DNA from 3 places in the Nitrosomonas sp. Is24 genome. Region 1 is predicted to be linked to each of the others. Evidence: riboswitches for the same ligand, from Rfam matches in the RefSeq annotation. Region 1 holds a riboswitch; each other region holds the start of a gene.
What was found. A riboswitch is a leader RNA that binds a small molecule or an ion and turns the genes downstream of it on or off. The one in region 1 is predicted to bind cyclic di-GMP.
Positions count from the first base shown of each region.

Region 1 (7,644 bases):
GGCCGAATTTGCGCAGGGTCAGCGGGATCAGGACACCGAGCAACGCGGCCAGCAGCAGATTCAGCACCAGCGCCAGGGTCATGACCAGGCCGAGTTCGGCGTTCTGGTAGATGGCGAAGGTGAACAGGCCGACGATGGTTCCCCACAGCAGGCCGTTGACGATACTGACGCCGACTTCCTTGGTGATCAATTTCCAGGCGCTGCTGGTGTTGATTTGATCGAGCGCCAACGCGCGCACGATCATGGTGATGGTTTGGTTGCCCGAATTGCCGCCGATACCGGCGATAATCGGCATCAGCGCGGCGAGCGCGACCAGTTTCTCGATGGAATCTTCAAACAGGCCGATGACGCGCGAGGCGATGAACGCGGTGACCAGATTGACGGCCAGCCACACCCAACGGTTCTGCACGCTTTTTAAGACTGGTGCGAAAAGATCCTCTTCTTCGCTCAAACCGGCGAGATTCAATGCTTCGTTTTCGGCTTTGTCACGGATGAAATCGATGACGGTGTTGACGGTGACGCGGCCCAGCAGTTTGTCGTTTTCATCCACCACGGACGCGGAGACCAGATCGTAGCGCTCGAACGCATTGGCCGCTTGCTGAGCGACATCGTCCGGTTGCAGTTTGATGATTTCGTTGGTCATGACATCGGCAACCAAGGTGTCCGGATCGCTGACGAGCAGGCGGTTGATCAGCAACACGCCTTTCAATTGTTCATTCCGGTCGACCACGAAGAGCTGGTCGGTATGATCCGGCATTTCGTCCAGCATGCGCAGGTAGCGCAACACCACCTCCATGCGGACATCCTCGCGGATCGTGATGACATCGAAATCCATTAAGGCGCCGACGGAATCCTCCGGGTACGACATGGCGGCGCGCAGTTGTTCGCGTTCTTCCACGGGGAGCGAACGGAAAACGTCGTCCATGACTTCCTGCGGCAAATCGGGCGCAAGGTCGGCGATTTCGTCGGCATCGAGATATTCCGCCGCCGCGACCAGTTCCTGATTGTGCATGTCGGTAATCAGCGAGGCGCGGACGGCGTCGGAGGTTTCCAGCAGGACTTCCCCGTCCCGGTCCGATTTGACCATGCTCCAGATCAGCAGCCGGTCTTCCAGCGGCAGCGCTTCCAGAATCAGCGCAATATCGGCGGGGTGGAGTTGATCCAGAAAATGTTGCAGCTCGGACAGATTTTGTTTTTGCACCGCGGAATGAACCAGCGATTCGTCCGGTGCATCCTGCAGATTCACCAGACCTTCGACCAGCTTGTATTTGCGTAACAGAAACGTGACCTGCTGCAGCGGCGTCGGTGAATTGTCCTGATCGTTGTCGTTGTCAGTTTCAGTCATAACAGGTTTGCGCTGGCGAAGCAGCTTTCTCGTTGGGAATAAATTCAGCCTGCTTATACGCTGAATAGTTTGCAATTTAATGACCGGGAAGTATAACCGTCCGTGCTATGTCAGCACCAACAAAATATTGGACGGCTAACCGGGGTCGTTCCACTTTTTTGTATTTTTACTATGCGGCGCTGACCGTTCTTGTCGCCAGCTGACAAGAAACGTCACCTACTCTTTGCTTGATTCCTGCGTGTCCATGACAAGAATACATTTAATGTATTTGTTAATTGTATTTTCTTGAATTGTCGACCGGCAAATTCTTGATTGGCACAGTTCCTGCTTATAGATGGTTCGTAGTATGAAAAAGGCAAACCCTGCGAAAGCAGGGGACGCAAAGTCACTGATCTAACGGGCCAGTGCCCCAGGATAGCAGGACTGCCAGATAACGCTCTCGTCTTGATCATCGCAATGATTCGACAAGTATCGAACGAAGTAATGTTGATACAAGCATATCCACGCAGTTCCGTCCTTTTAACGTTAAGGAGGAACCCTAATATGAATTTCAATCATCAGAAACGACAAACTGCCAATCCGCTGGCAACGGATGACGCAACAGAGTTAATGAGAAACGCCGGAACAAGTTACATGATCAAGCTGAGTGCTGGTGTAGTGCTCATGATGCTGGTATTGGCGGCTGCTCCCGTCACCCATGCGGCCGGTCTGCTGTTTAAATCTAACTTTGGTGCGGGTATATCGCTTGGAGCACCCTATGGCTTTGCTACTAAAGGGGCTTATCAGGATATTATAGGTACAGATAAAGAAACTGGTTATAGCTGGCCGGTCTCTGCTCTAGGTGCAAATTTCTCGGGTGTGCAACTGATTACTGTCGATCCTATTACTTCTACGACGATCGGAGATTACATCAGTGGTGAAATCAGATCAGTAGCTGGGCCAAAAGGGGAAGCGGTTAATGAGCTTTTTCAACAAGTGAAAATAACCGGTGAATTGGGGCGGGCTGGTTCACAGGCGCCACTGTTGATTAGAAGACCATGGACAATAGGTGATGTCAATGATTTGTACATTACTTACTGGTTTAAGTATCAGGCAAATTTAGAAACGCAGTTGGATAATACGGTTTCGTCCGCGAATTGGCGGACACAATTCTCACTCAAGACAGGGGGGTACAATAACACAGGAGAGGGTGATTATCGGATGAGCGTGACTGTAATGAAAGGAGCTGATGGCAAGCTCTACTGGATGACAAAGGGTGATAATGTGGGCGGCGTATTCCCCACCAGGGTCGATTACTGGCGTGAAGATAATCATATTGTTCCAGTGCCGATAGATAAATGGTTTAAGTTTGAAGTTTACTGGCATCGGTCAAGTGGCACTGATGGACGCTTCTGGGCAGCCGTCGATGGCGAAGTGATAGCGGATTACCACGGGCCAAATATGGGGGATTACAATCTTCCTATAACCCGGATTTTTGTGAGCAATCCATATAGTGGTGGTCATGTGTCAGTGGATAATCACATTACCGGATTGGAGATATGGAATGACTTCCCTTGTGGCGACGGAGTGTCTTGCGTCAATGCGGATTCTGTTGCTCCGACTGTACCCACTTCACTTCTGGCGGCATTAAAATCGACTACAACCACGACAAAAGTAAAAGGTAAGACAAGAACTATTTCCTCTGCATCGGTTTCGCTATCCTGGAATGCATCCTCCGATAATATCGCTGTTGCGGGGTATTACATCTACAGGAATGGAACAAAAATTGCAGTTAGTACTTCAACGAGTTATTCAGACTCACTTGGAAATGCTACTGGGTCTATTTATAGTTACACAGTGAAGGCTTTCGATGCGATGGGTAATATATCGACAGCCAGCAATGTAGCTTCGATTGTTTATTAGAGATTTTGCATGGTGATTACGTTTGCCGGTCAGGTGCGTAATCACCGTATTTCTTGGATTATCAGGTCTGCATGCTTGGTGAACTGAATCAAATTAATAATTTCAACTGTGCAATGACGGGTTTTGTCTGAGGCCTGATCCCGCGCCATATAAAGAAAGACTCGGCCGCTTGTTCAACCAGCATACCAATTCCATCGGTTATCTGTTGCGCGCCATGTTGCAGGGCGAATTTGAGAAAAGGAGTTGGTTCATGCTGATACATCATGTCGTAGGCGAAAGTCGCCTTTGCAAATACATTAGCGGGTAATTCAGGCAGTGCATTGTGCAGGCTGGCGGAAGTAGCATTGATGATGATGTCAAAATGCTCATCGGCGAAAAACATAAAATCGCCTGCGGCAATGTTGCCATAAGTGTTGAACTGTTTCCGTAGCGCTGCTGCTTTTTCAGGGGTACGGTTAGCGATTGCCAGCAGCGAGGGCATATGCTGCAGCAACGGTAGGATGACGCCCCGTGCGGCACCACCCGCGCCCAGGAGCAGTATGCGTTTTCTCGCGATGGGAATTCCCAGATTGGATTCGATGTCGCGCACTAGCCCGATGCCATCGGTGTTGTCACCGAGAATTTCGCCGTTTTCAAATTTAAGTGTATTGACGGCCTGTGCGATGCTTGCTCGTTCGGTTAAACGGGTCGCCAGTTGATAGGCTTCCAGCTTAAATGGCACGGTGACATTCAATCCCTTTCCGCCTCGTTGGTGGAAGTCTTGCGCGGTTGCCTGAAAACCATCCAGCGGTGCCAGCAAGGCCACATATTGCATGCCCTGGTTCGTTTGTTGCGCAAAGGCGGTATGGATCAACGGTGATTTGCTATGTGAGACAGGGTTGCCGATTACGGCATAAGAATCAAGCATGGCTGGTATCTCTGATTAAATTTCCTAAGACTCAACAATTATTGACTCAGTAACATATCGGAAGCTGCGAATACCCAGGTACGGGTGATGTGCAAAATATCCGTGTCCTGGCTTATATCCGGTGGAAAGGGCGCGAATCCATTTTGCCCGGCGAGTTTAACGATATTGACAGCCGCTTCGTCGAGGATTTTTTCTCCGGATGAGCGATTGATTTCAATCGATTCCAGACTGCCATCGGCGCGGATACCGACGGTCAGTTGCAGGTTGCCATAGAGCTTTTCTTTTCTGGCGGCTTCGGGGTAATTCAAATTACCGATACGTTCGACTTTGATGCGCCAGTCCTCAACGTAGCGGGCGAATCGGTACTCTTTGGTACGCGCGCCGACAAATTTGCGTTTGGGGCGTTTCTGATAACTGTCATGGTCTTGATCGATCTGTGCTCTCAGGCGGGCGATATCCAGGCTGCGCAGCAGTAAATCGGTCGAGTCGATTGCGACCGATTTGCTTTCCGATTCGTTCTTGTGTTCCTTGGGCAGCTCGATCTGGGGCGTTTCGCTGACAGCGGCCATCAGCTTCTTGGCTTCTTGCTCCAGTTGTTTAACTTTTTGCTGCGCAATACTCTCAGCGATAACCGGTTTGTTTCTTGGTAGTACCGGGAACGGCGTTTTTGCCCGGCGATCCTCTTCCGTGTTGCCTCCGCCATCCAGATTATCTTGCGCCAGTAATTGGGATTCTTTCGGTTTTGTCTGTGTCTTGTTGTTAACCAGCACTACTTCCAAGGATGAGGCAATCTTGTCGGATTTCGGTTGCGGAAACTGAAAAGTCACACCGAAGAATACAAGGGCATGTAACAACAAAGAAGCCATCATCGCGGCAACTAGACGATGGCTCTGTAAGTACTGATAACCAGCCAGCGCTAAAGGTGAAGTTGCGAGAGTTTGAGTGGTCACAGCCTAAGGGTTAAACCTTGAGTTAAGTCTATACGCTACAGATGATTGCATTATTTTAGGCAACAACAATGGGCTTGTCACATGATTCATGCAGATTCATGGAAGATAGGTCTTTATGCATCCAGTTTTTGCAAAAATTCCGCATGCAAGGTGCGTTCCAACAAGTCGATCCCAGATAATTTAAGTTTGACATAAGCACCCGGCGCCATCTCAGGCAACGAAGGAACTCGCGCGACGAAGGGGATATGATCGAGTTTTACTAAATTTTCCTTGATAACCTGAGCGTTCACGGTTTGAATCTTTTCCTGCAATAACCAGCGCAGGCACCAGTAACGTTCCATGGCACGCTGGAATTCGCCATAAATCCCGTAGGCTGTTTCAAAGTCGCGCATGGCGATTAAAAGGCTGTTGCTGTCCTTGTGGTAGGGTGGTGCTTCATTGCGTAGCATGGCGATGAGTTGCCTTTGATTGATCAGATCGACATACCGCCGCATCGGAGAACTGCTCCAGGCGTATTGGGAAACGCCCAATCCTTGGTGAGGTGCGGGAGAGATGCCCATTTTCACTTTGCCATTGGTTTGGCTGCGAAAAATACCGATGATACCGGCATCGGTGAGTTGTTTGCCCCACTCCGTATTCACATAAATCATCAATTCGGATACGACCTTATCGATCGGCGAACCGCGTCTGCGCTCGCTGATCGTGACATGATCGCCATTGATTTCAAAGCTGTAATCGACTTTATCGCTATTACTGTCATTGGTTTTGCCACGCTGAATTTCCATTTTGCAAGCAAATTTCCATAAGAGACTCAATTCTTTGCTGAAGGTATGCGTGAAATCGCCTTTGTTTAAAGCGGTTTCGTTGAAATGCTGCTCCAGCGCATTGTTGCGCAGGTTTGCGACAATGTTGATTTTTTCAAGCCGGCTTTCAGTAGCCGTGACGGTGAAATCATCCGATACATCCAGATACAAGGACAGGACCGGGCACAATTTGCTTTCAGCCAACGTAAAGTGATTGATCACCGCATCTGGCAGCATGGTGATTTTTTTTCCAGGCAAGTACACCGTGGAAAGTCTGGATGAAGCGGTTTTGTCGAGTGTTGATTCAGGGATAATTCCCAATGCCGGTGCTGCAATATGAATGCCGATGCGGAAACTTCCCAAAGGCAATGGGGTTACGGAAAATGCGTCGTCAATTTCTGTCGTTGAGGCATCATCAATACTGAATGCCGCAACATTGGCTACCGCTAAATCAAGCGGAACATCATCAACCGACTGTGATTCCAGTTCACCGAAACCAGTGCCTTCAGGAAAATATTCCCAGATGAATTGATTGAAATGGTAATCGTGAGAAGACGGAATAGCGCCGCATTTTTCCAGTAATCTTACGGCAGTGAGTTTTTTATCCGTACAGACGGCCTCGAGGGCTTTCCATTCCAGCGAGTTCTTATCCGGTTTATAGAGTAAACCGGAGATGCACGATTGGAATTCCTCGGGCAGGATGAATTGATTTAGCTGTTCAACATAGCGTGCTTGTTGCGCAGCTTGCAGGCGCTTTTTTTCCTGACCGGCGAGCGCGGCCTTCAGTGCATCCGGCGGCGCGGCTTTGTAGCGGCCGTGTCCTTTTTTATAGAAATACATCGGCGCATTTTGCAGCAGCAGCAAGGTCGCGGCCGATTCAACCGGGCTCGGGGAATGGCCAAAGTAATCTGCAGCCAGCGTATCGCTGGTAAATTCGGTTTCTTGCGCGCAGCATTCCCAAAGAAAATCAGGATCCAATTCATCGGTTATTTTTTGTACATGCCCCATGAATTCGGTTAAAGGCGGTTTATCGAACCTGAACAACACGGACGAGGCCTTGATTTTCGATCGTTTGCCATGCACAGCCTCTATTTGCAGCGACGTTGTATTGTCAGCCAGAATAGTGCCTATCTTAAAGGTTCCAGCTTCTTCATAAAAAACATTCATGAGATTGTTTTTGCAGGGTCGATTGAATAATCGGGGTTCAGTTATTGTATCGGGAGGAAATGCATTATCATCATAAAATTAAAGGCTTAAACAATACTAAAAGACTTTTTTTGTGATGTGAAAAACTGCTCAGCGATTTGCATTATATACGAGACATCGGTTGAATAAAAAAACAGTAGACCATGATTGCCGGGAATGGTGCCGGTATTTCTCAGGATACTGATTGATGTCCGGGATGTTACTGATGCTTGATCAAGCAATTCTCTGGCGCCGGTATGAGGAAGATCGGAGCTGAATTAAAAAGTTTCCGGTAAGGTGTGGCGCGCGTGCTGTCAATGAACTGCATATTGTTGAAGTGAAAAAGAGATTTAATCGTTCTGGTGCTTTTTAACGAACGACTGAATGGTGTTTTTCAATTCGGAATCCGGCAGTGTTGCGGCTAATTGATTTAAGCATGTTTTTCCGCTTGAACTTAATTTTAATTTTTTCTTGTTGTATCCATGTCTTGCTGATGGTTTTGCGTTTTTGGCAGCGTAATCCGCTTGCACCAAAATTTGAATTGCAGTAACT
Region 1 is NZ_JAWJZG010000001.1:2,652,121-2,659,764, reverse strand. Features, by position in the region: gene mgtE (magnesium transporter) at 1-1,345, opposite strand, end outside; cyclic di-GMP riboswitch class I at 1,690-1,776, shown strand; gene R2103_RS12170 (hypothetical protein) at 1,889-3,247, shown strand; gene aroE (shikimate dehydrogenase) at 3,336-4,154, opposite strand; gene R2103_RS12160 (energy transducer TonB) at 4,193-5,023, opposite strand; gene R2103_RS12155 (ribonuclease catalytic domain-containing protein) at 5,218-7,074, opposite strand; gene R2103_RS12150 (DUF721 domain-containing protein) at 7,443-7,644, opposite strand, start outside.

Region 2 (7,644 bases), 180 kb from region 1:
CGCAAAGTCTTTTCGTATTCACGAACGTTTGCTTTTGCATGCGATTGAGCTTCTAGTCCTTGTCTACCAAAGTAATAAGGATGCGCTTCATACTCCTTGAGAACTTTTTTATTCTCCCGCAACCTTGCTTTGGTTTCTCTCCCTATATCCTCATAATACTTGACTAGAGCATCATGATCATTATTGGAAATTCCGACCGGCGCAGCGACGGAACTCATTTGTGCGCAAGCGGATAAGATGGAAATTGTTAAGAATAGTGAAAATAATTTCAGTGCTTTTTTGATGGATTTTTTCCAATCATATATCAATAATGTCATTTTAACTCCTCCAAGGTTCAGTGTAGGTTGGGAAAACTTTTGTGTATGACTGCAATGCCATTGCACTCGACATCATAGAAACCCTCCGCGCTCGGGCGTTTGTTGAAAAAATCACGACACTTGTGATCATATTTCTCTCCTCCATTAAATTTATTAATCAGAAAAAAACTATAGTTTCTTGGTAAGGAAAATAGTGCGTTTTACCAATCAAAGCCACAGTTCCCGTTGTAGTTATCATTAACCACAATCCATTCAAGGTCATGAAATATAAGACCTTTTTCAATGGATGATAAATTTTATCATAATCAAAAATGAAAGCCAACAAAATATCTGACTTTTTTACTCGGGAATAGTTCAAGAAGGAAAAACAGCATAAAAAACACCAAAATAACGCAACAAGTAAATGTTCTACATTTAGATAGGTCAGTGGTAATCTTGTTCAATGCCAATCCGATTGATTGAACGTTTGGATACCCAATAGAGAATCAAGATCGAGAATATTCAAGCCTTGGTTAAGTTAACAATCCATTCGAAACTTAAGTACTCAAAGGAGAAATGCATATGAACAATAATCCCGTAGGCTGGTTTGAAATTTACGTGCAGGATATGGAGCGCGCCAAGCGTTTTTATGAATCGGTGTTCCAAACAAAGCTGGAACAACTGGATAGTCCTGCGGGCATGCCGGTTGAGCTGTGGAGTTTTCCCATGCTGAAAGGTCAAATGGGCGCATCCGGCGCGCTGGTCAAAATGGCAGACGGGCCATCCGGCGGAAATGCTGTGCTGGTCTATTTTTCCTGTGCGGATTGTGCTGTTGAGGCTGCTCGTGCAGCCTCTGCGGGAGGGCATTTGATCCGTGAAAAAATGTCCATCGGTCCCTATGGCTTTATCGCTTTGATCCGAGACACCGAAGGCAACATGATCGGCTTGCATTCAATGCAATAGCCCTTTCTGCTTTCAACCGCAATAAACCCCGCTACACGGAGCGAGGCATCAAACCGGCCGGAATCAAATTATTTGTTACGCACCCAAGCGCGATTTAACCGCCTTTATTTGCTCATCCCAGAAATACTCCCTCAAGTATTCTTTCTATAAACCGAAACTAGAAAGCGAAATCTTACAGAAAAATCATTAATTTTCTGCACATCTTGAATCATTTGAAAAGGGCAAACCTCGTGAAAGCGGGGGGCGCAAAGTCTAGGTCTACAGGGCAAATGCCTCAGGATAGCATGACTGCCAGATTATATTGTTTGCTAAAACACAAGATCAGTTCTAGTCAAAAGTGGATAAGCATATAACATATGACTACATTGAGCAGTTTCTCTCCAGAGTCCTCCCTGATTTTTAGAGGATTTAATTCATGGAAAGTAACAAACAATCTTTACAAGCCGTACCTTCATCACTGCCTCATAGCCACCCATCACATTCTCTAAGTACCCATAGACCTGGCCTAACGAAACGCACAGTCACAGCTACTTCTCAGATTGGAATATTTCTTTTGACAGCATCATTATCTGTTACTTTAAATGCTTCACCACCAGAACAAGCAAATGATCACGCCATAGATAATCGCTCTAGCACTGCATCAGCCCAAAGTGTGCATTTTAAAAGCAACACTACAAAAGAATGGGCGAAAGGTCGGATTCTGGTAGTGCCACGTGCCGGTCTTCCTGCACAAGCTTTTGCAAATATTCTGAAAGATCATGAAGGCAAGGCCAGAAAAATTGGACAAAGCGAATTGTATATCGTTGATGTACCGGAATATTCTGAAGAAGGCATCGTTGCCACGCTTCAGCGCCATCCGCACCTTAAGTTTGCTGATCTTGATCACGCCGTTACCCCGGCTTTTGTTCCCAATGATCCAATGTATACCAATGCATGGCAGCACCCCATAATTGGGTCACCAGCTGCATGGGATATTACTCAAGGCAGCGGTATTACCATCGCAATCCTAGATACTGGGATTGATAACACACACCCTGATCTTGCCTCAAAACTAGTATCGGGCTGGAATTTTTATGATAACAACTCAAACTTCTCGGATGTGCTAGGCCATGGAACCGCTGTCGCTGGTACTGCTGCGGCAGCAACCAACAACAGCGTTGGTATAGCAGCAATCGCCGGTCAATCTATGATCATGCCCCTCAGAATAACTGACTTGAATGGCATAGGTTACTCTAGCACGATATCTCAAGCCCTGATCTATGCGGCGGATCACGGAGCACGTGTAGCTAATGCCAGTTTTGAAGGACTTTCTAGCAATCTATCCATTCGAAATGCAGCACAATATATGAAAGATAAAGGAGGTTTGGTAACGGTTAGCGCCGGAAATACCGGAACACTGGAAAGCTTCACGGTCACTACGAGCATGCTAGCAATAGCAGCCACTGATTTATACGATAATAAAGCAAATTTTTCGAGCTATGGTGATTACGTTTCACTAGCGGCGCCAGGGCAAAATTTCTATAGCACCCGGCTTGGCGGCGATTATATGCCGGTAGCCGGTACTTCTTTCTCAAGCCCATTAACTGCTGGCGTTATCGCACTCATGATGTCTGCCAATCCACAATTGGGCAGCGTTGACATCGAAAATCTGCTTTTCTCCACAGCCGTTGATCTCGGCGCAGCTGGTAAGGATGTCTATTTCGGTTATGGCCGAGTTAATGCCGCTGCTGCGGTACTGGCTGCAAAAAATGCAACGCCCACAATCGACTCGACAGCTCCTGCAATCTTCATCATCGATCCACTCGGCGGTGCCACTGTTTCCGGGTTGATTCCTGTCGATGTCGATGCAACCGATAATACCGGCGTGGCGCGCGTAGAACTGTGGATCAACAATACTAATATAGCCACGGACACCTCATCCCCATTCGCGTTTAGTTGGGATACGGCAGGAGCACCGAATGGGACCGCAAAAGTTGAAGCGCGCGCCTATGACACAACCGGAAACTTGAGCACCACCAACATCTCGGTCAATGTTAGCAATTCGATCGTGACACCCAGTGTGGACACACAAGCTCCAGCAGTTACCATCGTAAACCCCGTTGCAGGCAGCGTCACCGGAACCGTCACCATCAGCACCAGTGCATCTGACAACAGTGGTCCGGCTGGCATTAAGCAATACATTTACATCGATGGCGTACAAGTTACCACAGGTACTGGAAGCACCTTATCGTATAGTTGGAGTACCCGCTCCAAGAAAGTGAAAGCGGGATCACACACCATCCAGGCAATCGCAAAAGATGCAGCTGGAAACTCTTCTTCGGCTTATGTAGCCGTGAACGTCAAATAGAAGCACGCAACGGATGAATTAACGATCCCCCATAATCATCTGGGGGGTCGTTTTTTTAGCGCTAGTGTGTCTTCTTGGACCAAGGAAACCGGAAACCGCCTTTTCCACTTTCTTGTTTATCGCTTTCTTCCTTGGGTATCGCATCGGTATCCGATTTTTGAGCCACGGATTCAGATTGTTCAACCCTTTTTTGCTGTACTGCCGGTTTATGAACATTGGGACTCAAACCCAATAATTGATTCAATTGCTGCGACAACTGATTTGCTGCATCGACACTAACCGCCATCCGGCAAGACATTTTTGCAGTAATCGTATCCGATATCTTTTCACCCGAAGCAATTTTTTGATTCAATAACTGCATGGTTTGCGGATCCATGAACCCAAAATCCACCATGACCACACCCTGCCCGTTCTGTACTGAAGCCAAATTGGCATAAATAGGTTGCGCTGTCTGCTCTCCTCCCTGCATAGCGACTTTTACTTGCAGCGCATGCCCAGCGCCATTTGTTTCAGCCGGCATATCGTTTTTTTCTGTCATGCTTTTTCCTATCTAAATAAAGCCTGCACTTTTATTTTCAGGCTTTTCTTTGAAAGAGCTGATTCAATTGATGCGCTAAATTGGTAGCAGCCTCAACGCTAATCGCCATTCGGCAAGACATTCTAGCACCAACCGCCTCAGGTGCTTTCTCACCTGAGCGAGCCAATCGGTTTAATGCGTTGATCGTTTGCGGATCAAGAAATCCAAAATCGACAATCACCACGCCTTGCCCGCCTTGTACGGAAGTAAAATTGGAATAAAGCGGTTGACCCGTATGCTCACCTTGCTGCATCCGTATGTTCACCTGCATCGGCTGAGCTCCGGCAGGATCTGTTTTAATTTCTTTTTGTGCATCATTATTGTCTGTCATTAGATTCCCCAAAAAATCTAGTCAATTAGATCATTTTTGCTATGCCTTGAGTCCCGAGTAATCAGAAACAAGTAGTATAAATATTTTAAAAAACCCCTCCCAGCAGTTAGCTAGAAGGGGTTTTTACTATCCATCCGAGAATAATTTTCTGCTTTAAAGCAAAGCGTCTATTGTAGGATTGGAACCCACGATATAATCAAAATTGACCTCCACAAACTTGGTAGGACCGCCCCAAGTAATATTTTGATACGGTTCCGTGGCATCTTTAACGCCATCCTTATCTTGATCCCAGAAAGCTGTGTAACTTGCTGATTTACCAGGAGCACTGACTGTCATGAATTCCCAGCCATCAGCATCGGTAGTTGCCGAACCGACTTTACTGCCTTTACTATCAAGCAGAATTACATTTTGCCCACCGATCGGATTATGATCATCAGCGGTATGGATAAATCCGCCCACACCTTTCAGATTCTTGAAAATATTCTGATTCTGAATCGTATCCTGACCCAGTACGCTATTGATTAAACTTGAAAATCCGTAACTACCAAAATCTTCAATCGTTTGATAAGGATTTCCAGAACCCGGTTTCATATCGTTACCACCGGTACTGTCTACAAACTTAGTCCAAGGACCTGTTTTTTCCAGACCGTAATCCAAATGGATATTCGCGTAAATGAAGCCAGACGCAGGGACAGTCACATCAAGCGAAGCGGTATAAATATCACCGAATCCAATTTTTCCATCGCCATTGGTATCTGTGAAGCTACTAATTGCAATTTGTTCTTTACTAATTGCAATTTCACCGACCGGGTCGAAACTTATCATACCGTTGCTATCGGTATGTATGTCAACACCGCTATAAACATGAATCGGTGTTGCACCTTGAGTCACGAATGGATAGGGAATATTTAATTTGATATGAGCAATATCACCCGCATTTCCCGTAGCAAATGCATTGTAATAGAACTGCCCCGGATTACTATCCGTTACCTTGTATGTACCGCTGCTAATCCAAGGTGTCGGCGTGGCTATCAAGTTAAACTGCTGTCCCGCTACCGCAGAATTGGTATCAAATTCACTTAAAGCAGAGTTCGTAACATAACCCGATTTAATAACAGTGGCAGTATCAGTGTCTGAAACTGCTGTATTTTCATCATCATGCCCATTTACCGTCACTTTATTCACTAAAGTACCAACATTACTTAAATCTACGCCAGTCTTGGTATAAGTGAATGTAAACGATTCATCCGGATTCAATACAATCGGATTACCACCATTTGCTACCAAAGCGGCCGAAGTCAGATCTCCCAGTTTGTCATCAATCACCGAGGAAACTGTGATGGGATCGGTAGAAACATTGGTTGATGGAGCCGTGATCGTATATTGATACGTCAATGTGATATTAGTATTTCCATTCGCTGCTTCCATATCATGGAATATATTATCCCCATTGGCATCTACCAGTTTATCCACCGTGATTGTCGGTGTGGCGTTAGTAAATGTGACCTTTGCAGTATCAGTTTCAGTATCAGAGTTATCATCATCATCACTGGCCTCCGCTGTTACCTCGTTAATAAGAGGCGAATCAACGTTCCCCGCTGCAATCGTAGTAGCTAACGTGTAGACCCAGGTTTCATCCTGATCGAGCATACCATTACTATTTGTATCACTTCCAACTAGTAGAGTACCCAGATCAAGAATGTCACCGAGCTTGTCATCACTCAACGAATCCAAACTCAATGCTTCCGCATTATGACTGGTTACGGCGTAGCGATAGGTCACTGCCTTATTATCAATACCCTCTGAGACTGACTCACTATCATTGAAGCCAGTGCCGGTTGACGCATTACCGTCACCGTTGACATCAACGGTTTTGATTACGCTGATTTCAGGCAGAATATCCAGCGCCGTCACCGTGTGATCATCGGTATCACTGATCGTCGGTGTGCCAGCGTCATCGTCCTTGCCTTCTACCGTTACCGTGTTGGTGTGTTCTTCACCGGCATCCAGCACCAGATTGCCCGTCGGGTCAAAGCTGAAACTGAGCGATTCGCCCGGATTCAGTACGATGGCCGTTGCACTTGGGTTTGTTTCCTGGTATTTCGCCAGCGCCGCAGCAAACAACGCTGTGTTATCCGCCGCACTGAAGGTGTTGTCGCTCAGTGAGGTGATCGTCACAGGGTCGGTCGATGCATTCGTGGCGTCCGCTGTGATGGTGAAGTTGTAAATTACGTTTGCTCCACCTTCGCTGATCGTCGCAGGGCCGCTCTTGTCTATCGTGATCTTCGCAGCCACGTTTTCACCGGTTACGGTGTGATCATCGGTATCACTGATCGTCGGTGTGCCAGCGTCATCGTCCTTGCCTTCTACCGTTACCGTGTTGGTGTGTTCTTCACCGGCATCCAGCACCAGATTGCCCGTCGGGTCAAAGCTGAAACTGAGCGATTCGCCCGGATTCAGTACGATGGCCGTTGCACTTGGGTTTGTTTCCTGGTATTTCGCCAGCGCCGCAGCAAACAACGCTGTGTTATCCGCCGCACTGAAGGTGTTGTCGCTCAGTGAGGTGATCGTCACAGGGTCGGTCGATGCATTCGTGGCGTCCGCTGTGATGGTGAAGTTGTAAATTACGTTTGCTCCACCTTCGCTGATCGTCGCAGGGCCGCTCTTGTCTATCGTGATCTTCGCAGCCACGTTTTCACCGGTTACGGTGTGATCATCGGTATCACTGATCGTCGGTGTGCCAGCGTCATCGTCCTTGCCTTCTACCGTTACCGTGTTGGTGTGTTCTTCACCGGCATCCAGCACCAGATTGCCCGTCGGGTCAAAGCTGAAACTGAGCGATTCGCCCGGATTCAGTACGATGGCCGTTGCACTTGGGTTTGTTTCCTGGTATTTCGCCAGCGCCGCAGCAAACAACGCTGTGTTATCCGCCGCACTGAAGGTGTTGTCGCTCAGTGAGGTGATCGTCACAGGGTCGGTCGATGCATTCGTGGCGTCCGCTGTGATGGTGAAGTTGTAAATTACGTTTGCTCCACCTTCGCTGATCGTCGCAGGGCCGCTCTTGTCTATCGTGATCTTCGCAGCCACGTTTTCACCGGTTACGGTGTGATCATCGGTATCACTGATCGTC
Region 2 is NZ_JAWJZG010000001.1:2,470,776-2,478,419, forward strand. Features, by position in the region: gene R2103_RS11385 (hypothetical protein) at 1-317, opposite strand, end outside; gene R2103_RS11390 (VOC family protein) at 879-1,259, shown strand; cyclic di-GMP riboswitch class I at 1,470-1,555, shown strand; gene R2103_RS11395 (S8 family serine peptidase) at 1,813-3,606, shown strand; gene R2103_RS11400 (hypothetical protein) at 3,668-4,144, opposite strand; gene R2103_RS11405 (hypothetical protein) at 4,182-4,514, opposite strand; gene R2103_RS11410 (DUF11 domain-containing protein) at 4,668-7,644, opposite strand, start outside.
Region 2: another riboswitch for cyclic di-GMP. It lies ahead of R2103_RS11395 (S8 family serine peptidase); the one in region 1 lies ahead of R2103_RS12170 (hypothetical protein).

Region 3 (7,644 bases), 1.9 Mb from region 1:
TTTCGTCCGTCAAAGATCACCGGGGTTTTTAGCTCCGTTTTAATGAGATCGAAATCTGGTGCGCGAAACTGCTGCCACTCTGTAACGATTACCAGCGCATCAGCATGGCGCAGTGCTGCTTCCTTGGTGCCCATCAGGGTCAAATCCGCGCGCCGTCCATAAATACGCTGACACTCATCCATCGCAACGGGATCAAATGCCTGTACCTTTGCACCGGATTGCCAAAGCGCTTCCATGAGGGTTCGGCTCGGAGCCTCTCGCATATCGTCAGTATTGGGCTTAAAGCTTAAGCCCCAGATAGCAATAGTCTTGCCGCTGAGCTTATTTGCGCCGCCGAAGTGCTTAGCGAGTTTTTCAAAAAGCCTTGCCTTTTGGCGATTGTTGACTGACTCTGTTGCTTTTAGTAATTCAGCGTTGTAGCCAATTTGTGCCGCAGTGCGTTCCAACGCCTGCACATCTTTGGGGAAACAACTGCCTCCATAGCCGCATCCCGGATAGATGAAATGGTATCCGATCCGCGGATCGGCACCGATACCTTTACGGACTTCTTCAATATCCGCACCCAGTATTTCGGCCATATTAGCCAGCTCATTCATAAAGCTAATTTTGGTCGCAAGCATCGCATTAGCTGCATATTTAGTAAGCTCGGCACTTTTTACATCCATAAATATGATGCGCTCATGGTTACGATTGAAGGGCTCATAAAGTTCGTTCATGCGTTTACGAGCCTCGATTGATTGAGTGCCGATAATGATGCGGTCAGGCTTCAAAAAATCACTGATTGCCGCGCCTTCCTTGAGGAATTCAGGGTTTGAAACCACGTCAAAGGCAATCTTTCCACCACGCTCGGCGAGCACTTGTTCGACGCGCGCCTGTACCTTGTCGGCGGTACCAACCGGTACCGTTGATTTATTGATAATGATCTTGTAACTCTGCATATTTCTAGCGATGCTTTCGGCCACAGACAATACATACTGCAGATCGGCAGATCCATCTTCATCCGGAGGGGTGCCAACAGCGATGAACTGTATTTCGGCATGTTGAATCGCGGTTGCCACATTGGTTGTAAATTGCAAACGACCTGCATTTACATTTCGCTCAACAATGGCATCGAGACCTGATTCCCAGATGGGAAGAACTCCTTTCTTCAAGTTATCGATTTTGGTTTGATCAACATCAATACAGACCACGTTATGACCGACATCCGCTAGGCAAGCTCCGGTAACCAAGCCGACATATCCAGTACCAAAAATGCTAAGTTTCATAGATCTCCTCGTATTTCCAGATCGGATGCTGGAGAATAGACTGGTTTAATTTCTTCTCTGAGATTCTGAATGCAGATTCCGATTAAACGCATGTGATTTTGTTTAAAAATAAGTTAGCACAACTTCATGTGAAATCGTGTGTGCAGCCACTATATCTGTGGCACATTGTATTCGGCGCAAGTTCAGTCGATTGTACAATGCCTGATGAGCGAAATTCATGCGTATGATGCTTTTGAGCTGTCTACTGGAGTATCACCGCACCAGACCATATGGCGGATAGAAGACGGCACATCGCATTACATACTTGAAGAATTTCCGCATTTGAAACAGTAATTCAGTAGCAGGCATTTTTATACGAAAATATTTTTATACCTCTGTGTGCTAGATGAGGTAACAAATAATTAAATAATACTTGGAGCATCACTTTGATGCCAAGCCCCAACGAAAAATTTGAAAGAGAAGCGGGAACAAGATGCGTTGTTTAGTCAATAAATACTACAAACTTTTCAGTTGGCGGTCCAAGCTCAATGTCTTTACAAGACATTAATTAACAAACACCGTTCTTAATCAATAGACTTAACGGCGATTATACTTATTTTGCTTTAATAAAGTAAACAATGAGGAAGGATAGGCGGAAGATGAGAATTTCTTGCATGATTTACAGTTTTTCGCTCCCATTTACTCAGAGACATCAGGAGAAGGTTTGGATTTCAATCCGTAGCTCAGCCATTCTTTAAGACAAGTTAAGGGCTTTGCTTATGAAGTTTCAAATTTGTATAAAAATAGACACTTTTCTGAGTACTGGTGACTGTTGTTTGACAACCGATCCAGCTTTTGGTACTTTGAATTTTGAGTAAGAGTAGCTTATTCTTTCTTATGCTAAGCGCAAGCGATTCTCATCTTGTGAATGGTGGGTATAAGTATTCAGCAAGTAGAAAAGATATAAAATTATCAACCCACCAAGAATATCCATAAGTGGAAAAATTTTCCCAAAATCAGTAAGTCATTAAAACGAAAATACTAATTATGTGTGGCATTGCGGGAATCTATCACTTCGCCGGGCGGCCGGTGCACGCCAGTTTGCTAAATCCGATGATCGGTTGCCTTGCTCATAGAGGTCCGGATGGAGAAGGGACGTATATCGATGGCTCGATAGGATTAGGTCACCGGCGTCTCGCGATTATTGATTTGTCTACGGGGCAGCAGCCCATGCTCAGTGATGATAAATCGCTGGCGCTGACCTTTAACGGCGAAATTTATAATTATGTAGAACTGAGAGAAGAATTGCTGAAACTTGGTTGTCGATTCCGCACAGAATCGGACACTGAAGTTATTTTGCATGCATATCAAACCTGGGGAACGGAATGTCAGAATCATTTCAACGGCATGTGGGCATTTGCTCTATGGGATGCGAAGAAAAAACAATTATTCGTTTCACGTGACAGAATCGGCGAAAAACCGCTTTTTTTCGCTGACTACGATGAGACTTTTCTTTTCGGTTCAGAAATAAAATCCATTTTAGCTTACGGCGTTCCGGCCGAAATTAGGATGGAGTTGCTTGAAATCTATTTAATGCTGGGATATATCCCGGCACCTCACACATTTTACCGTCATATTCACAAGCTGCGTCCCGGACATTATCTCCTGGTCAAAGATGGCAAAGTGACAGAGCAGCAATACTGGAGTTTTCCACAAATAGACGAAAATGAGATGCTTGTTGACAGAATGGCTGTGCATGAAGAGTTCAGTCATCTGTTGAGTGACTCGGTGAAGATCAGGATGCGAAGTCATGTGCCGTTTGGCGCTTTTCTAAGTGGCGGATTGGATTCCGCCAGTATTGTTTCCTTGATGTCACAATATACAAAACAGACTGTAGAAACTTTCACCATTGGTTTTAAAGAAAAGCTGTTCGACGAGCGTGCGCTGGCGAGACAAGTCGCCACAGCATTTCACACGAAGCATCACGAACATCTGGTAGAACCGGATACTTTCGAGCAATCCCTCAAAAAAGTATTACACCACTATGATGAACCATTCGGTGACTCATCAGCCATACCAACCGGCCATGTCTCGCATCATGCAAGCCAACACGTCAAAATGGTACTGACTGGCGATGGGGGGGACGAGGTATTGTCTGGCTACACGATTTACCAGGGGGAAAAATTTTCCGCTCAATACCAGCGACTGCCCCGTTTAGTGCAAACAGGAATTCCCAAGCTAGCTTCGGCACTGGCATTCTCACTTCGTGGCAATCTGCGCTACCAATTGAATCGTGCTGCCAAGGTGTGTTCAGCAGCCGCAGCACCATTTAATACCCGGCTTATTACTAAATTAGCGTCTATCAATCCGGAAATAATCAAGGAATTAACCGGCAATCAAACGCAAATCTGGCGTATCGAGGATTTTCTTGAAGATACAATGCGTGATTGCCGATTCAATGATCCATTCTATAAGTTAATGTATTTTCAGTACAAGGTATCATTGCCGGATGATATATTAGTCAAGGTTGATCGTATGAGTATGGCTTATTCACTTGAGGCGCGTGTGCCGTTTCTAGATCATCGCCTTGTTGAGTTTATGGCAAAGGTTCACAAGGATGTAAAAATGACTGGCTATACGCGAAAAGCCATTCTGCGGGATACAGTCGCCAAGTCATTGCCCAGTGCGCTTCTGAAAGCCCCGAAGAAAGGATTTGTCGTTCCATTAAGGGAATGGTTCAAAGGAGAATCGTTTCGCACTCACTTGAACGATCTACTGGAACTCGAAGGAAAATTCGGGATTAACCGGGATACTATTGAGCATATAGTGAGAGCAAACATGGATGGTAAGTCTGATAATGGCAATTTTATATGGATACTGTTTTTACTCAGACAATGGCGGCAGAATGTTGGTTGAGTATAAATGCTGAAAGTTCTTATAACCGGCCCCTCTCTCTCCGATCAAGGCGGGGTAGCGGGATATTATAATGCCGTCCTTCCCTTCTTACGTGAGCTGGATAGTCTCAGTATACATTACATGGAAATAGGTTCCACTAAAGGTATGGGCGGGAGCTTGTATCCTTTGATGGACCAGATCAGATTCCGGCAAGCGCTTGGTGACACTAATCCATCTATTGTTCATGTGAATCCCTCGCTTACCTTGAAGAGCTATATTCGCGATGGTTTATTTATTCGCAAAGCCAAGCGTATGGGGTACCCTGTTGTAGTATTTTTCCGTGGATGGGATAAAGGTTTCGAGTCCTTAGTGGAGAAAGCAGGCTTATGGTTTTTCAGAAAAACCTACCTTAAAGCGGATGCATTTATCGTTCTTGCCTCTGCATTCAGGGATAAGCTCAAGGAATGGGGTGTGACAGTACCGGTTCATCTTGGCACGACAACGGTGTCCAGTGATCTTCTGCGTGATTTTTCCTTCACCAAGAAATCAGAGAAATTGACTACCGAGCCCTTGATCAAAGTTTTGTTCCTTGCCAGATTAGAGAAGGAAAAGGGGGTGATTGATGCTATGGAAGCTGTGACCTTGTTGCGGGATAGGGGAAAACCGGTTTCACTCACAGTGGCTGGAGAGGGTGCTGCGATGGACGCTGTCAGGGAATACGCAGATCGATATGATCAATCGAAAGAATTCCTGTTTGTTGTAGGTGATGTTCGTGGCGACAAAAAGAGATCATTACTCGCATCTCATCATATTTTCTGTTTTCCATCCTACTATGCTGAAGGCATGCCTAATTCTGTGCTGGAAGCGATGGCATTTGGAATGCCTGTTATCACATGCTCGGTCGGGGGGTTACAAGATTTCTTTGAGCATGAAGAGATGGGCTATCTAGTGCGACAGAAAGAAGTGGCGGATATCATGGGTGCGATCGAGCAGCTGATTGATGATCGAGGCATGCTTAAAAGAATGTCTGCTTACAATTATCACTATGCAATAGAGAAATTTTTAGCACCGGGCGCGGCGAATTACTTGGCGATTGTATATCAGCAGGTTGCTGCCTTGAAATGAAGAGATTGATTCAATTATCACCGTAATTTGATGGATCTGTAATAACACTATTTCGGGGCCAATTACCTAGGCGATTATAGTGACATTTTTTGTTAACTAATGACATGATATGTTAATGGGTTCTGGATTTATAGCTTGATATCGATTATAGGCATTCAATTTAATCAACCTTTTGAGATTGTATGTTCTAGCCTATAAGTATGCCAAGCATGTGCTTGCGATCATAAAAGACTTGGCAAGCGCAAAATTTGCGCAACTGGCTACCATGGTTTGCTCACCATTGAATTGCACTAGCCAAATTGCGTAGCTTTGTGAGCCGTATTGCAATATTTTGAGTTTATTGTGGCAACGTTAAATGGACATCATCAGCCGGTTTTATTCGACAATAATAGATCATTCCTGATAATACTGACACTGACGGAGAAAGCTCACTTGGTTATTTTGCATAATCATCATTTCTCGTTCTCGCGGACTCAATGATCAAGTCTTTTTGCCAGAAATCAAACTCTGTGCGAATTGCCAGATCCCGCGATGCAATCATCGACACTACTCATCTTATCTTTTCTGGTGCCATACCTGCGGGCAAATAGTTATGTGGCTTTTCCAGTAACTGCTATTTTTAGCGGTTGATTCGTGCTGAGCAAATTCTATAACGCGATGCCAATTGTACGATCTCTTGTCTTTCAATTGATGCCAATGACACTTAGTTCTGAATTCGCTGGAATATTACTTATTTTTTTCCGGGCTTATCATGCTTCTATCTATTTTTTCAAAGTTTAATTACCTATAGCAGTTTTGGGATGTCATTTCGGCGGCTACAGTTGGCACGGTTTATGCTGAATTAGTATCGCAACATGAAAAAGGCAAACTCTGCGAAAGCAGGGGACGCAAAGTCACTGATCTAAAGGGCGAATGCCCCAGGATGGCAGGACTGCCAGATACGTTACTCGTTTATTTACTACGTTATATTGATGTTGATAATTATCGAATGAAATAACTTTGAAGCGTATCCATGCAGTTCCATCCTTTAACTCTAAGGAGGAACGTTATATGAATATTAACAATCAAGCATTACAAGCCAGCAGTTTTCCGGTTTTAATTATAAAGCAGCTACATATAGAGAAATCTAATGCTAATTGCTTTGCCCGGCGTGGCGTTAACATGGTATTTATTAATATGCTATTGCTACTGACTGCATTGAGCTTTGTGACCCCGGCAGCTTATGCAGCTTCTCTGCTTTTTAAATCTAATTTAGGTTCTGGTGTTTCTCTCGGAGCGCCATATAACTTCTCAGCTCACGGAGCATATCAGATGATCAATGGCACCGATAAAGAAACCGGATATATGTGGCCGGTTTCTGCTTTGGGCTCAAATTTCTCAGGTGTGCAACTGATTACTGTCGATCCTATTACGTCTTCAACGATCGGAAATTACATTAGCAGTCAAATTCGATCGGTAACAGGACCAAAAGGTGGGGCGGTTAATGAACTTTTTCAACAAGTGAAAATTACCGGAGAACTGGGACGAGCTGGCTCGCAGGCGCCATTATTGATTCAAAGACCATGGACGATTGGTGATGTTAAAGACTTGTATATTACTTACTGGTTTAAATATCAAGCTGATCTGGAGACACAACTGGACAATACAGTTTCATCTGCGAATTGGCGGACACAATTCTCACTCAAGACAGGGGGGTACAATAACACAGGAGAGGGTGATTATCGGATGAGCGTGACTGTAATGAAAGGAGCTGATGGCAAGCTCTACTGGATGACAAAGGGTGATAATGTGGGCGGCGTATTCCCCACCAGGGTCGATTACTGGCGTGAAGATAATCATATTGTTCCAGTGCCGATAGATAAATGGTTTAAGTTTGAAGTTTACTGGCATCGGTCAAGTGGCACTGATGGACGCTTCTGGGCAGCCGTCGATGGCGAAGTGATAGCGGATTACCACGGGCCAAATATGGGGGATTACAATCTTCCTATAACCCGGATTTTTGTGAGCAATCCGTATAGCGGCGGTCATACGTCAGTAGACAATCACATAACAGGATTGGAGATATGGAATGGTTTTCCGTGCGGTGACGGAGTGTCTTGCCTTAATTTTGATACTGTTGCTCCTACAGTGCCAGCTTCATTAGCATCAAAACTATCCAATTATGGAACTGCTTCCGGAGTTGCACTATCTTGGAGCAAGTCCTCAGATAATGTAGCTGTTGCGGGATATAAAATATATAGAAATGGGACTAATATCGGTGTAACCACTACTGCGACAAGTTTTAGAGATGTTATTATGGGCAGTGCTAAAGGAGCTCTTTACAGTTATACAGTAAGAGCATTTGATGCTGCAGAAAATTTATCCGCGGCAAGCACTGCAA
Region 3 is NZ_JAWJZG010000001.1:791,862-799,505, forward strand. Features, by position in the region: gene R2103_RS03440 (UDP-glucose/GDP-mannose dehydrogenase family protein) at 1-1,265, opposite strand, end outside; gene asnB (asparagine synthase (glutamine-hydrolyzing)) at 2,292-4,160, shown strand; gene R2103_RS03450 (glycosyltransferase family 4 protein) at 4,167-5,264, shown strand; cyclic di-GMP riboswitch class I at 6,117-6,203, shown strand; gene R2103_RS03455 (hypothetical protein) at 6,315-7,644, shown strand, end outside.
Region 3: another riboswitch for cyclic di-GMP. It lies ahead of R2103_RS03455 (hypothetical protein); the one in region 1 lies ahead of R2103_RS12170 (hypothetical protein).